Sphaerotilus microaerophilus: one gene and its partner. The main gene of each other region encodes a partner of the protein of the gene in region 2 in a complex. Links are inferred from orthologs where the notes say so. Each region holds a gene or a part of one and is shown on either strand. Other genes may lie near its edges. The genes, in order: xseB and xseA.

The links.
Region 1: the proteins of xseA (region 2) and xseB are in contact, whole or in part, in a cryo-EM structure (PDB 8TXR), measured with the Escherichia coli proteins. The link is inferred for Sphaerotilus microaerophilus from one-to-one orthologs.

Annotation. Positions count from the first base shown.
Region 1 is NZ_AP025730.1:5,358,811-5,364,488, reverse strand. Bases 1,494-4,190 are described here. They hold xseB (exodeoxyribonuclease VII small subunit), read right to left. Parts: upstream 3,102-4,190; coding sequence 2,886-3,101; downstream 1,494-2,885. Other genes in these bases: NGK70_RS23065 (aromatic ring-hydroxylating oxygenase subunit alpha), read left to right, coding at 3,452-4,190; NGK70_RS23075 (polyprenyl synthetase family protein), read right to left, coding at 1,928-2,830; dxs (1-deoxy-D-xylulose-5-phosphate synthase), read right to left, coding at 1,494-1,869. Outside these bases: more of dxs, read right to left, coding at 1-1,493; more of NGK70_RS23065, read left to right, coding at 4,191-4,582; NGK70_RS23060 (DMT family transporter), read left to right, coding at 4,669-5,556; NGK70_RS23055 (sulfurtransferase), read left to right, coding at 5,612-5,678. UniProt on the Escherichia coli protein: Bidirectionally degrades single-stranded DNA into large acid-insoluble oligonucleotides, which are then degraded further into small acid-soluble oligonucleotides.
Region 2 is NZ_AP025730.1:4,126,251-4,132,087, forward strand. The notes cover bases 853-3,708. They hold xseA (exodeoxyribonuclease VII large subunit), read right to left. Parts: upstream 3,002-3,708; coding sequence 1,703-3,001; downstream 853-1,702. Other genes in these bases: NGK70_RS17590 (disulfide bond formation protein B), read left to right, coding at 853-879; NGK70_RS17595 (Fe-Mn family superoxide dismutase), read right to left, coding at 989-1,570; NGK70_RS17605 (MotA/TolQ/ExbB proton channel family protein), read left to right, coding at 3,442-3,708. Also shown: NGK70_RS17585 (RidA family protein), read left to right, coding at 1-355; more of NGK70_RS17590, read left to right, coding at 352-852; more of NGK70_RS17605, read left to right, coding at 3,709-4,071; NGK70_RS17610 (ExbD/TolR family protein), read left to right, coding at 4,106-4,531; lpxK (tetraacyldisaccharide 4'-kinase), read left to right, coding at 4,569-5,621; NGK70_RS17620 (Trm112 family protein), read left to right, coding at 5,662-5,837. UniProt on the Escherichia coli protein: Bidirectionally degrades single-stranded DNA into large acid-insoluble oligonucleotides, which are then degraded further into small acid-soluble oligonucleotides.

The DNA of each region.
Region 1 (5,678 bases), 1.2 Mb from region 2 along the record:
GGCCTCGATGCCCGCGGCATCCAGCCCGCACTGCGCCAGCAGCAGCGCCGGGTCGCCGTGCTCGATGTAGCGGTCGGGCAGCCCCAGGTTGAGCACGGGCACCTTGATGCCCGCTGCCTGCAGGGCCTCCAGCACGGCAGAGCCGGCCCCGCCTGCCAGGCAGCCTTCCTCCACCGTCACCAGCGCGTCGTGGCTGCGGCCCAGGCGCTCGACCAGGGCCGTGTCCAGCGGCTTGATGAAGCGCATGTTGGCCACGCTGGCGTCCAGCGCCTCGGCGGCTTCGAGCGCCGGGTAGAGCAGGCTGCCGAAAGCCAGGATGGCGATGCGCCGGCCGCTGCCGGGCGCTGCGGCGCTGTCGCGGCGGACCTCGCCCTGGCCCCAGGGCAGCTCGTCCAGCTCGCTGCCCACCGCCAGGCCGGCGCCGCTGCCGCGCGGATAGCGCACCGCCACGGGTGCGCCGTGGTGGTGGGCGCTGGTCAGGGCGCGGCGCAGCTCCGGCTCATCGGCGGGGGCGATCAGCGAGACGTTCGGGATGCAGCGCAGGTAGGCGATGTCGTAGGCGCCCGCATGGGTGGCCCCATCGGCACCGACCAGGCCGGCGCGGTCGAGCGCGAACACCACCGGCAGGTTCTGCAGCGCCACGTCGTGGATCAGCTGGTCGTAGGCGCGCTGCAGGAAGGTGGAGTAGATCGCCACCACCGGCTTGAGGCCCTCGCAGGCCAGGCCGGCGGCGAAGGTGACCGCATGCTGCTCGGCGATGCCCACGTCGTGGTAACGGTCCGGGAAGCGCCGGTGGAACTCCACCATGCCGGAGCCCTCGCGCATGGCTGGCGTGATGCCGACCAGCTTCGGATCCGCCTCGGCCATGTCGCACAGCCACTGGCCGAAGACCTGGGTGAAGGTGGGCTTGGGCGGCGTGGCCGGCTTGACCAGGCCGATGCGGGGGTCGAACTTGCCGGGACCGTGATAGGAGATCGGATCGGCCTCGGCCAGCTTGTAGCCATAGCCCTTGCGGGTGACCACGTGCAGGAACTGCGCGCCGGACTTGTCGCGCAGGTTCTCCAGCGTCGGGATCAGCGCATCGAGGTCGTGGCCGTCGATCGGGCCGACGTAGTTGAAGCCCAGCTCCTCGAAGATCGTGCCCGGCACGACCATGCCCTTGGCGTGTTCCTCGAAGCGGCGCGCCAGCTCGAACAGCGGCGGCGCGTTCTTCAGCACGTTTTTGGCGCCCTCGCGCGCGGCGGCGTAGAACTTGCCGCTCATCAGCCGGGCCAGGTACTTGTTGAGTGCGCCCACCGGCGGGCTGATCGACATGTCGTTGTCGTTCAGGATCACCAGCAGGTTGGGCACCTTGCCGGCGTGCGGCATGCCGGCGTTGTTCAGTGCCTCGAAGGCCATGCCCGCGGTCATCGAGCCGTCGCCGATGATGGCCACGGCGCGGCGCTTCTCGCCCTTGAGCTGGGCCGCCATCGCCATGCCGAGCGCGGCCGAGATCGAGGTGGACGAGTGCCCGGTGCCGAAGGTGTCGTACTCGCTCTCGGCCCGGCGCGGGAAGCCCGACAGGCCGTCCAGCTGGCGCAGCGTGTGCATGCGGTCACGCCGGCCAGTGAGGATCTTGTGCGGGTAGGTCTGGTGGCCCACGTCCCACACCAGCCGATCCTCGGGGGTGTGGAAGACGTGGTGGAGCGCGACGGTCAGCTCCACCGTGCCGAGGTTGGATGACAGGTGGCCGCCGGTGCGCGACACGCTCTGCAGCAGGAACTCGCGCAGCTCGACGGCCAGCTGCTTGAGCTCCGCGCGCGCGAGCCGGCGTACGTCGGCCGGGCTGTCGATGCGGGAGAGCAGCGGGTGGGCGGAGGAGGTGTTCATCGCAGGAGAGGTTCCATCGGGAGGCGGCGCACGGGCCGGCGTCTGGGCAGTGCGTGGCTCAGGATTCGCGGTCGACCACGCGGTCGGCCAGCATCGCCAGCCAGCGCTGGTCGGGGACGCCACTGGCCTCCAGCGCGACACGGGCGCGCCCGTGCAGTTCCACGGCGCGGGCGCGGGCGCCCTCCAGGCCGAGCAGGGAGACGTAGGTGGGCTTGTTCTGATCGGCGTCCTTGCCGGCGGTCTTGCCGAGCACGTCGGAAGCCTGGGTGACATCGAGGATGTCGTCGACCACCTGGAAGGCCAGGCCGATGGCGGCACCGTAGTCGGCCAGGGCCGCCCAGGCCGCGGGCGTGGTGCGGCCGCAGGCAGCCCCCATCAGCACGCTGGCCTGCAGCAGGGCGCCGGTCTTGCGGCGGTGCATGTCCTGCAGGGACTGCTCGTCGAGCTGGTGGCCGACGCTGGCCAGGTCGATGGCCTGTCCGCCGGCCATCCCGAACACGCCCGAGGCACGCGCCAGCAGGCTGCACAGCCTGGCCTGCAGCGCCAGGGAGGGCAGGTCGTCGGCGGGGGTGTCGGACGGCGTCAGCACCTCGAAGGCCAGGGCCTGCATCGCGTCGCCGGCCAGCATCGCGCGGGCTTCGCCGTACTGCACGTGCACGGTGGGCTTGCCGCGGCGCAGCACGTCGTTGTCCATGCACGGCATGTCGTCGTGGATGAGCGAATAGGCGTGGATCAGCTCGACCGCGCAGGCTGCGCGCAGGGCGATCGCACATTCACCCTGCACCGCCTGGGCGGCGGCGAGCACCAGCAGCGGGCGCAGGCGCTTGCCGCCGTCGAGCACGCCATAGCGCATCGCATCGCCCAGGCCGGCCGGGGCGTCGGCGAGCACCAGCGCGTCGAGCTGGGCCTCGACGCGGGCGAGTTGTTCGCCAGCCCAGGCATCGAATGCCAATCGTGTCATGACGGGATTCCTTGCGAAGGGCGCAGCCGCGCGGGCCACCGGGGCATCGGCCTGCTCATGCCGCGTCGCTCCAAGCCTGGAGCTGACCGTTCTCCAGCACCTTGACCTGCTGTTCCACCGCGTCCAGGCGGCCACGGCACCAGCCCAGCAGTTCGGCACCGCGCCGGTAGCTGTCCAGCAGCTGGTCGAGCGGCAGCTGGGCACTTTCCATCGCCTGGACCAGGCGGTCCAGTTCGGCCAGGGCAGCCTCGTAGCTGGCGGGCTCGGCCATCGGGGCGGGTGAGGAAGGGGAGGGCGCGCGCTTCGACATGGGCGGGGGAGAAACTTTCGATTGTAGGCGTCGGGAACGGCCGGACCTGGTTGGCTTGCCTGGCTGGGCGAGGTGTCTTCGTCGTGCAGGCACATCGGCGCGGCAGACTGCACGCCCCCCGGGCCCGCAGGAAGACGCCGGCTACAATCCGCAATTCGCCTTGGGCAACCGCCCACCCCGGCCCAACCGTGTGATCGGGTGAGCTGCCACGTTCAATTCGCAACGTCCGGTTGCACACGGTTTCCCTTCCGCCCAGGCCCGGGCCGATCCGGGTGGTGGTTCGACATGCATTTTTGGAGATCCTGGGGATCATGTCCGACCTGAGCCTTGCGCAGACCGCGCTGCAAAGAAGTCGCACTCAACTGCCGGTGTCGAGTTATTTCGACCCGCTGCTCTTCGATCAGGAGGCGCGACTCATCTTCCAGTCCGGTCCGCGCTACCTGGGGCATGAGCTGATGGTCCCCCAGGTCGGCGATTTCCATGCGCTCGCGCAGGAAGGCGAGGGCCGTGCGCTGGTGCGCACCGCCAACGGGGTCGAACTGGTCTCCAACGTCTGCCGTCACCGCCAGGCCGTGATGCTCAAGGGCCGCGGCAACTCGGGTGGCGCTGTGGTGTGCCCGCTGCACCGCTGGACCTACGACCTGCACGGCAAGCTGCTGGGTGCGCCGCACTTCGTCGAGGATCCCTGCCTGAACCTGCGCAACTACCCGGTGCGCACCTGGAACGGGCTGGTCTTCGAGGACAACGGACGCGACATCGAGGCGGACCTGGCCGGCATGGGTCCGCGTGCCGACCTGAGCTTCGACGGCTACGTCTTCGACAAGGTCATCCAGCACGAGTGCAATTACAATTGGAAGACCTTCATCGAGGTCTACCTGGAGGACTACCACGTCGGCCCCTTCCACCCCGGCCTGGGCAACTTCGTCACCTGTGACGACCTGCGCTGGGAGATGGGCCGCGAGTACTCGGTGCAGACCGTGGGCGTGGCCCAGGGCATCGGCAAGGCGCTGGGCAAGCCGGGGTCGGAGGTCTACCGCCGCTGGCACGAGCAGGTGGCACGCTTCCAGAACGGGGTGGTCCCACGGCACGGCGCGATCTGGCTGACCTACTACCCGAACGTGATGGTCGAGTGGTACCCGAACGTGCTGACGGTCTCGACCGTCTACCCGATCAGCCCGGAGAAGACGCTCAACACGGTGGAGTTCTACTACCCCGAGGAGATCGCCGCCTTCGAGCGCGAGTACGTCGAAGCCCAGCAGGCCGCCTACATGGAGACCTGCATCGAGGACGACGAGATCGGCGAGCGCATGGACGCCGGGCGCAAGGCGCTGCTGGCGCGCGGCGACAACGAGGTCGGTCCTTACCAGAGCCCGATGGAGGACGGCATGCAGCACTTCCACGAGTGGTACCGCCGTCGCATGGGCGAGCACGCGCCTGAATGACGTCGCCTGACCCGTCTCCCGGCCATGCCCCGTCGGCGGGGCGCAGGGCCGGGCGGCGGGCCGCGCTCACCTCCGCCAGCGCCCTGATGGTGGCGGCCGCCTTCCTGTTCGCCACCATGGGCGTGTGCGTCAAGCTGGCCTCGGCCTACTATGGCAGCGGCGAGATCGTGATGTACCGCGGCCTGGTCGGCGTGCTGGTGCTGGCCGTGCTGGCACATGCGCGCGGCGAGACGCTGCGCACCCGCGTGCCGGGCATGCACCTGTGGCGCGCCATCGTTGGTGTGTCGGCCCTGTCGTTGTGGTTCTATTCGATCTCGGGCCTGCCGCTGCCCACGGCGATGACGCTGAACTACATGTCGTCGGTGTGGATGGCGCTGTTCCTGATCGGCGGGGGCATCCTGGCCGGGGGATCGCGCATCGACGGCCGGCTGATGGCCTCCGTGTTGGCCGGCTTTGCCGGCGTGGCGATGGTGCTGCGCCCGACCATCGAGGCGCAGCAGCTCTGGCATGGCCTGCTCGGGCTGCTGTCGGGCGTGCTGTCGGCGATGGCCTACCTGCAGGTCACGGCACTCGGCCGGGTCGGCGAGCCGGAGAGCCGGGTCGTCTTCTACTTCTCGCTGGGCGGGCTGGTGGCCGGGGCGGTGCTGTCGCAGTTCACCGGCGGCCTACACACACACACTTGGCGCAGTGCGGCACTGCTGCTGGCGGTGGGCGGCCTGGCGACGGTGGCGCAGCTCATGATGACGCGCGCCTACGCGACCGGCCGGCCGCTGGTCAACGCCAGCCTGCAGTACCTGGGCATCGCCTTTGCCTTCGTCTACGGGGTGCTGCTGTTTGGCGAGCCGGTGCACCTGGTCGCGCTGGGTGGCACCCTGCTGATCGTCGCGGCCGGCATCGCCGCGGCCAGCCTGCGCCAGGACAACCAGGCGCGCGTGCGCCCGGCCGAAACCCTGCCGCCCGACATCGAGCCCTGATCCTTCCGACCCTTCGCCAAGGAGCCTTGCCGTGACTGTTGCCGTGAACGTGACCCTGCCCAGCCCCCTGATCAGCGCGGCCGAGTTGCAGCCTCTGCTTGACCGCATCGGCCGCGTCTGCC
Region 2 (5,837 bases):
CCTGTCCGGCCACATCGCCAAGCGCGACGGCCAGGTCTGGGCCGGCCAGCTCGGGCGCGACGTCACCACCGCCGAGGGCCAGCAGGCCGCGCGCACCGTGGCGATCGACCTGCTCGGCACCCTGCAGGCGGCCGTGGGCGACCTGGAGAACGTCAAGCGCATCGTCAAGGTGATGAGCCTGGTCAACAGCACCAGCGAGTTCACCGAGCAGCACCTGGTCACCAACGGCGCCTCGCAGCTGCTGGGCGAGGTCTTCGGCCCCGAGCGCGGCGCGCACGCGCGCAGCGCCTTCGGCGTGGCGCAGATCCCGCTGGGCGCCTGCGTCGAGATCGAGCTGATCGCCGAGGTGGCATGAACGTGCGGGGACTGCTGGCGCTGCTGACGGCACGCACGCTCTGGGCGCTGGTCGCGCTGGCCTGCTTCGGCTCGGTGGCGATGGCGCTGGTGGCGCAGCACCGCTTCGGCATGGAGCCCTGCCCCTGGTGCGTGCTCCAGCGGGTGATCTTCCTGGCCATCGGGCTGTTCGGCCTGCTCGGGGCACTGCTGCCCAGCCAGCGCATCGCCCAGTTGCTGCTGGGCTGGGTCGGCGTGGGCCTGGCGCTGGTCGGCGCCGCCGCGGCGCTCTACCAGAACCTGGTGGCCGCCAAGTCGGCCTCCTGCGCGCTGACGCTGGCCGACCGCATCATCTCCAGCCTCGGCCTGGACCGCTGGCAGCCCGAGGTCTTCGAGGTGCGCGCCACCTGCGCCGATGCGGCCGTGTCGGTCCTGGGCGTGCCCTTCGAGATCTGGAGCCTGCTGCTCTACCTCGCGCTCGGCGCCGCGGCACTGTGGCTGGCGCTGGGTCGGCCCGGTTCAGGGCCCACAGCAGGGCGGCGCTGAACGACCCGCGCGGCGCTCCCAGAACGACAAAAAGCCCCGGCCGCAAGGTTCGGGGCTTCTTCTCATCCACCGGCCGCAGCGGTCAGGGACCGCCGCGTGCCAGCGTCGATCAGGCGAAGTTGGCTTCGGCGAACGACCAGTTGGCCAGCTTGTCGAGCACGGTCTCGACGAACTTCTGGCGCAGGTTGCGGTAGTCGATGTAGTAGGCGTGTTCCCACACGTCCACGGTGAACAGGGCCTTGTCGGCGGTGGTCAGCGGGGTCCCGGCCGCACCCATGTTGACGATGTCCACCGAGCCGTCGGCCTTCTTGACCAGCCAGGTCCAGCCGGAACCGAAGTTGCCCACGGCGCTCTTGACGAAGGCCTCGCGGAAGGCCGCGAAGCTGCCCCACTTGGCGTCGATGGCCGCGGCCAGCGCGCCGCTCGGAGCGCTGCCGCCATTGGGGGTCAGGCAGTTCCAGAAGAAGGTGTGGTTCCACACCTGGGCGGCGTTGTTGTAGATGCCGCCGCTGGCGCTCTTGACGATCTCTTCCAGGCTCTTGCCGGCGAAATCGGTGCCCGGCACCAGGTTGTTCAGGTTGGTGACGTAGGCCTGGTGGTGCTTGGCGTAGTGGTACTCGAAGGTTTCCTTCGACATGTGGGGCGCCAGCGCATCGGTGGCAAACGGCAGGGCAGGCAGTTCGAACGACATGGTCGGGTTCCTTCTGGGTGATCTTTGCTGCACAGCAGCGGAGGGAGGAAACAGCAGCCGGAGATTGTAGGTAGGCCCGCTCAATCGTGCAGGAGGCGGCCCATGGCCCTGCGCCGGGCTGCCATGGCAACGTCAGGCGTCGCCCTGCGGCGCCACGTCGGTGACACGGGCCTGCACCCGCCCGTCGCGCAGGCGCGCCTGCACCGTCGCGCCGACTGCCACCTGCTGCACCGAGGTCAGGGCACGGCCGCTGTCGTCGCTCAGCCAGGCATAGCCGCGCGAAAGGACCTGCTGCGGGTCGAGCGAGCGCAGCCGCGCCTCCACCAGCGCCAGCCGCTGGGCCTGTGCCGAGCGCTGCGCCTGGGAGGCGCCCCCCAGGCGCGCCTCCAACCGCTGCAGCGCATCGGCCTGGGCACGCAGCGCCGCCGGCAGGGCCTGGACGTGGCGCTGGGCCAGCAGGGCCAGCCGCTGGCGCTGGCGGTGCAGCGCGTCCCCCGGCCGGGCCAGCCGCAGCGCGAGGTGGTCCAGGCGCTGCGCCTCCCGGTCCAGCCGGCGAAGGCTGCGCTGGCGCATCAGGTCGCCCTGGTGCACCAGCGCAGCCAGGCAGCCCTCGCGCTGGGGCGCCGCCAGCTCGGCCGCCGCCGTAGGCGTGGGCGCGCGCAGGTCGGCAGCGAAGTCGGCCAGCGTCACATCCGTCTCGTGGCCGACGCCGCACACCACCGGCAGCGCGGAGCCCGCCACCGCCCGCACCACGCGCTCGTCATTGAAGGCCCAGAGGTCCTCCAGGGAGCCGCCGCCGCGGCAGACGATCAGCGCATCCACCTCGGCCCGGCGGTTGGCGGTGGCGATCGCCGCGGCCAATGCCGCTGGCGCCTCGGCGCCCTGCACCAGCGCCGGGTAGACGATCAGCTCGACGTGCGGCGCGCGCCGCGCCAGCGCGGTGGCCACGTCGCGCAGTGCCGCAGCGGCCAGCGAGGTGACCACGCCCAGCCGACGGGGATAGGCCGGCAGCGGCCGCTTGCGCGCCACGTCGAACAGGCCCTCGGCTGCCAGCCGCGCCTTCAGGCGCAGGAACTGTTCCATCAGTGCACCGGCACCGGCCCGGCGCATCGCCTCGACCACCAGCTGCAGCTCGCCGCGCGGCTCGTACAGCGCCAGCCTGCCGCGCACCTCCACGGCGTGGCCGTCGGCCGGCATGAAATCGAGCAGGCTGGCGGCACGGCGGAACATCGCGCAGCGCAGTGCCGCCGTGCCATCGGGCGCCTTCAGCGTGAAGTAGCAATGCCCGCTGGCGGCGCGAGAGAAGCCGGCGAGCTCCCCGCGCACCGCCACCGCACCGAAGCGCGACTGCAGCGCATCACCCACCGCCTGCACCAGGCCGGCGACCTCCCAGACCTGCGGCTGGACGAAGCGCAGGCTCGCGTCATCCATGCGGGCATCCCCTGGCTGCACTGCAGCGCAGGTGCCTCCGCGGGGTCATGCACTGCGCTTCATCCACAGTTGTGTCGATCTGTGCGCATTCGCACAAAACGCCCCGCCAAGCCGCGAACGTACGTGCAAGTCCTTGATTCATAAGCATTTTATTTGTGAAGAAATACACCGCCGGGGCCGCCACCGGGCGCCGGACCGCGCCAGCACTCACTTTGCACTGCGTTGCCCACAAAGTTATCCACAACCTGGGCACTCAAGAAAGGGCCTCCTGCGCCGAGCCTCGCAACCACGGTCGGGGGGCCACGGCCTGGCCCGATCTGGCAATCCCGGCGAAGGTGCCGGGTGTTGAGGCCATAATCCGCGCCGGCAAGCCGCCGCCCGGCGCGCGACCTCCGCGCACGCGCCGCGGCACTCCGTACCGCTCGCTTCGGGGGACCCCCTTGTTTTCGATCATACAAGCCGCTGGCTGGCCGATCTGGCCGCTGATCCTGTGCTCCATCGCCGCGCTGACCATCATCGTCGAGCGCATCATGAGCCTGATGCCGCGCAAGGTGGCTCCGCCCACACTGCTCGGCGAGGTGGTCACGCTGACCCGCCACGGCCTGCCCAGCAGCGAGGTGATCGGCAAGCTCGAAGCCAACTCGGTGCTCGGTGGCGTGCTGGCCGCGGGTGTGCGCACCGCCGCGCAGGACCCCCGCGCCGACGAGTCCACGCTGCGCCACGCCTTCGAGGCCGCTGGCCGCGCCGCAGCGCACCGGCTGGAGCGCTACCTGAACACCCTGGGCACGCTGGCCTCGGCCGCGCCGCTGCTGGGCCTGCTGGGCACGGTGGTGGGCATGATCGAGATCTTCGGCTCGCAGTCGCCCGGCAACAGCAACCCCGAGCAACTCGCTCACGGCATCTCGGTGGCGCTGTACAACACCGCCTTCGGCCTGATCATCGCCATCCCGGCGCTGATGTTCTACCGCTACTTCCGCGGCCAGATCGACGCCTACATCGTCGAGCTGGAGCAGGCGGCCGAGACGCTGCTGCCGCAGCTGCTTCGCATGAGCGCCACCCCGCGCCGCTGAGCCGCGCACGGGCCCACGAGGAACCGCCATGGCGATGAACTTCCGCCACCGCCGCGCCGAGGAACCGGAGATCAACCTGATCCCCTTCATCGACGTGCTGCTGGTCGTGCTGATCTTCCTGATGCTGTCGACCACCTACTCCAAGTTCAACGAGCTGAAGGTCACCCTGCCGGTGGCCGACACCCGCAAGCTGGAGACGCTCCCGCGCGAGATCGTGGTGGCGGTGTCGGCCGACGGCCACTACGCCATCAACCGCGCGCCGGTCGAAGGCGCGGGCGTCGACACCCTGGTGCTGGCGCTGCAGGCCGCCGCGCAGGGTGACGTGAACCGCCCGGTGATCATCTCTGCCGACGCGATGGCCGCGCACCAGAGCGTGATCAACGTGATGGACGCAGCCCGCCGCGTCGGCCTGGTGCAGCTGACCTTCGCGACGCAGAGCAGCCGCTCGGGGGCGCGCTGAACCTGCGCCCCGAACGCCGTCAGCCGGACACCCGCGCATGAGCGAGGGCTGGGCGCAGCGCATCGAGGCGTCCTGGACCGAGGGCGGCCTGCTGGCCCAGGTCCTGCGCCCGCTCGGCGCCCTGCACGCCGGGCTGGTGGGGCTGCGCCGCGGCCTGTACGCGCTCGGCTGGAAGCGCAGCGAACGGCTGGACGTGCCGGTGATCGTCATCGGCAACCGCGTCGCCGGGGGCGCCGGCAAGACGCCAACCACGCTCGCGCTGGTACAGGCCCTGTGCCGGGCTGGCTGGCACCCGGGCATCGTCTCGCGCGGCCACGGCGGCAGCGCCAGTGCCCCCGTTGAAGTCACGCCCGAGCGCAGCGCCATGGAGGTCGGCGATGAGCCGGTGCTGCTGCAACGGCGCAGCGGCGTGCCGCTGTGGGTGGGGCGCGACCGCGTGGCCGCCGCCCGGGCGCTTCGCCAAGCCCACCCCGAGGTGGATGTGCTGGTCTGCGACGACGGTCTGCAGCACCTGCGCCTGGCGCGCGATCTGGCGGTGATCGTCTTCGACGAGCGCGGCGCCGGCAACGGGCGCCTGCTGCCGGCCGGGCCGCTGCGCGAGCCGATCGACGCCCCCAGCGGCGCGCGGCGCGACTGGCTGCTCTACAACGCCGCACGACCGAGCACGCACTTGCCGGGCCACTGCGCCACGCGCCACCTCGGCGGCCTGCTGCCGCTGGCCGACTGGTGGCGTGGCGCCGCGCCCGATGCGGCGGCGCTGACGCAGCTGCGCTCGCGCCGCGTGGTCGCCAGCGCCGGGCTGGGCCAGCCGCAGCGCTTCTTCGACGCGCTGCGCGAACTCGGTCTGGCCTTCGACACGCAGCCGCTGCCGGATCACTTCGACTACGCCACGCTGCCCTGGGGCGCCGAGGTGCACGACGTCGTCGTGACCGAGAAGGATGCGGTCAAGCTGCGCCCGGAGCGCCTCACGGCCGAGCGGCCCCACCTGCGCGTGTGGGTGGCCCCGCTGGCCTTCGAACTGCCCGAGCTTCTGGTGGACGAGTTGCTGCACGAGCTCGAATCGCTGCCCGGCGCACGCCGATCCGCCTGATCGGGCCGATTCCACGCGCCGGCGCGTTAGCATTCCGCCCATGGACACCCGCCTGATGGAATTGCTGGTCTGCCCGCTCTGCAAGGGCCCGCTGACCCACGACCACGCCACGCACGAGCTGGTCTGCGCCGCCGACCGCGTGGCCTTCCCGATCCGCGACGGCATCGCCGTGATGCTCGACAGCGAGGCCCGCGCGCTGGACGCACCTCCCGCCGA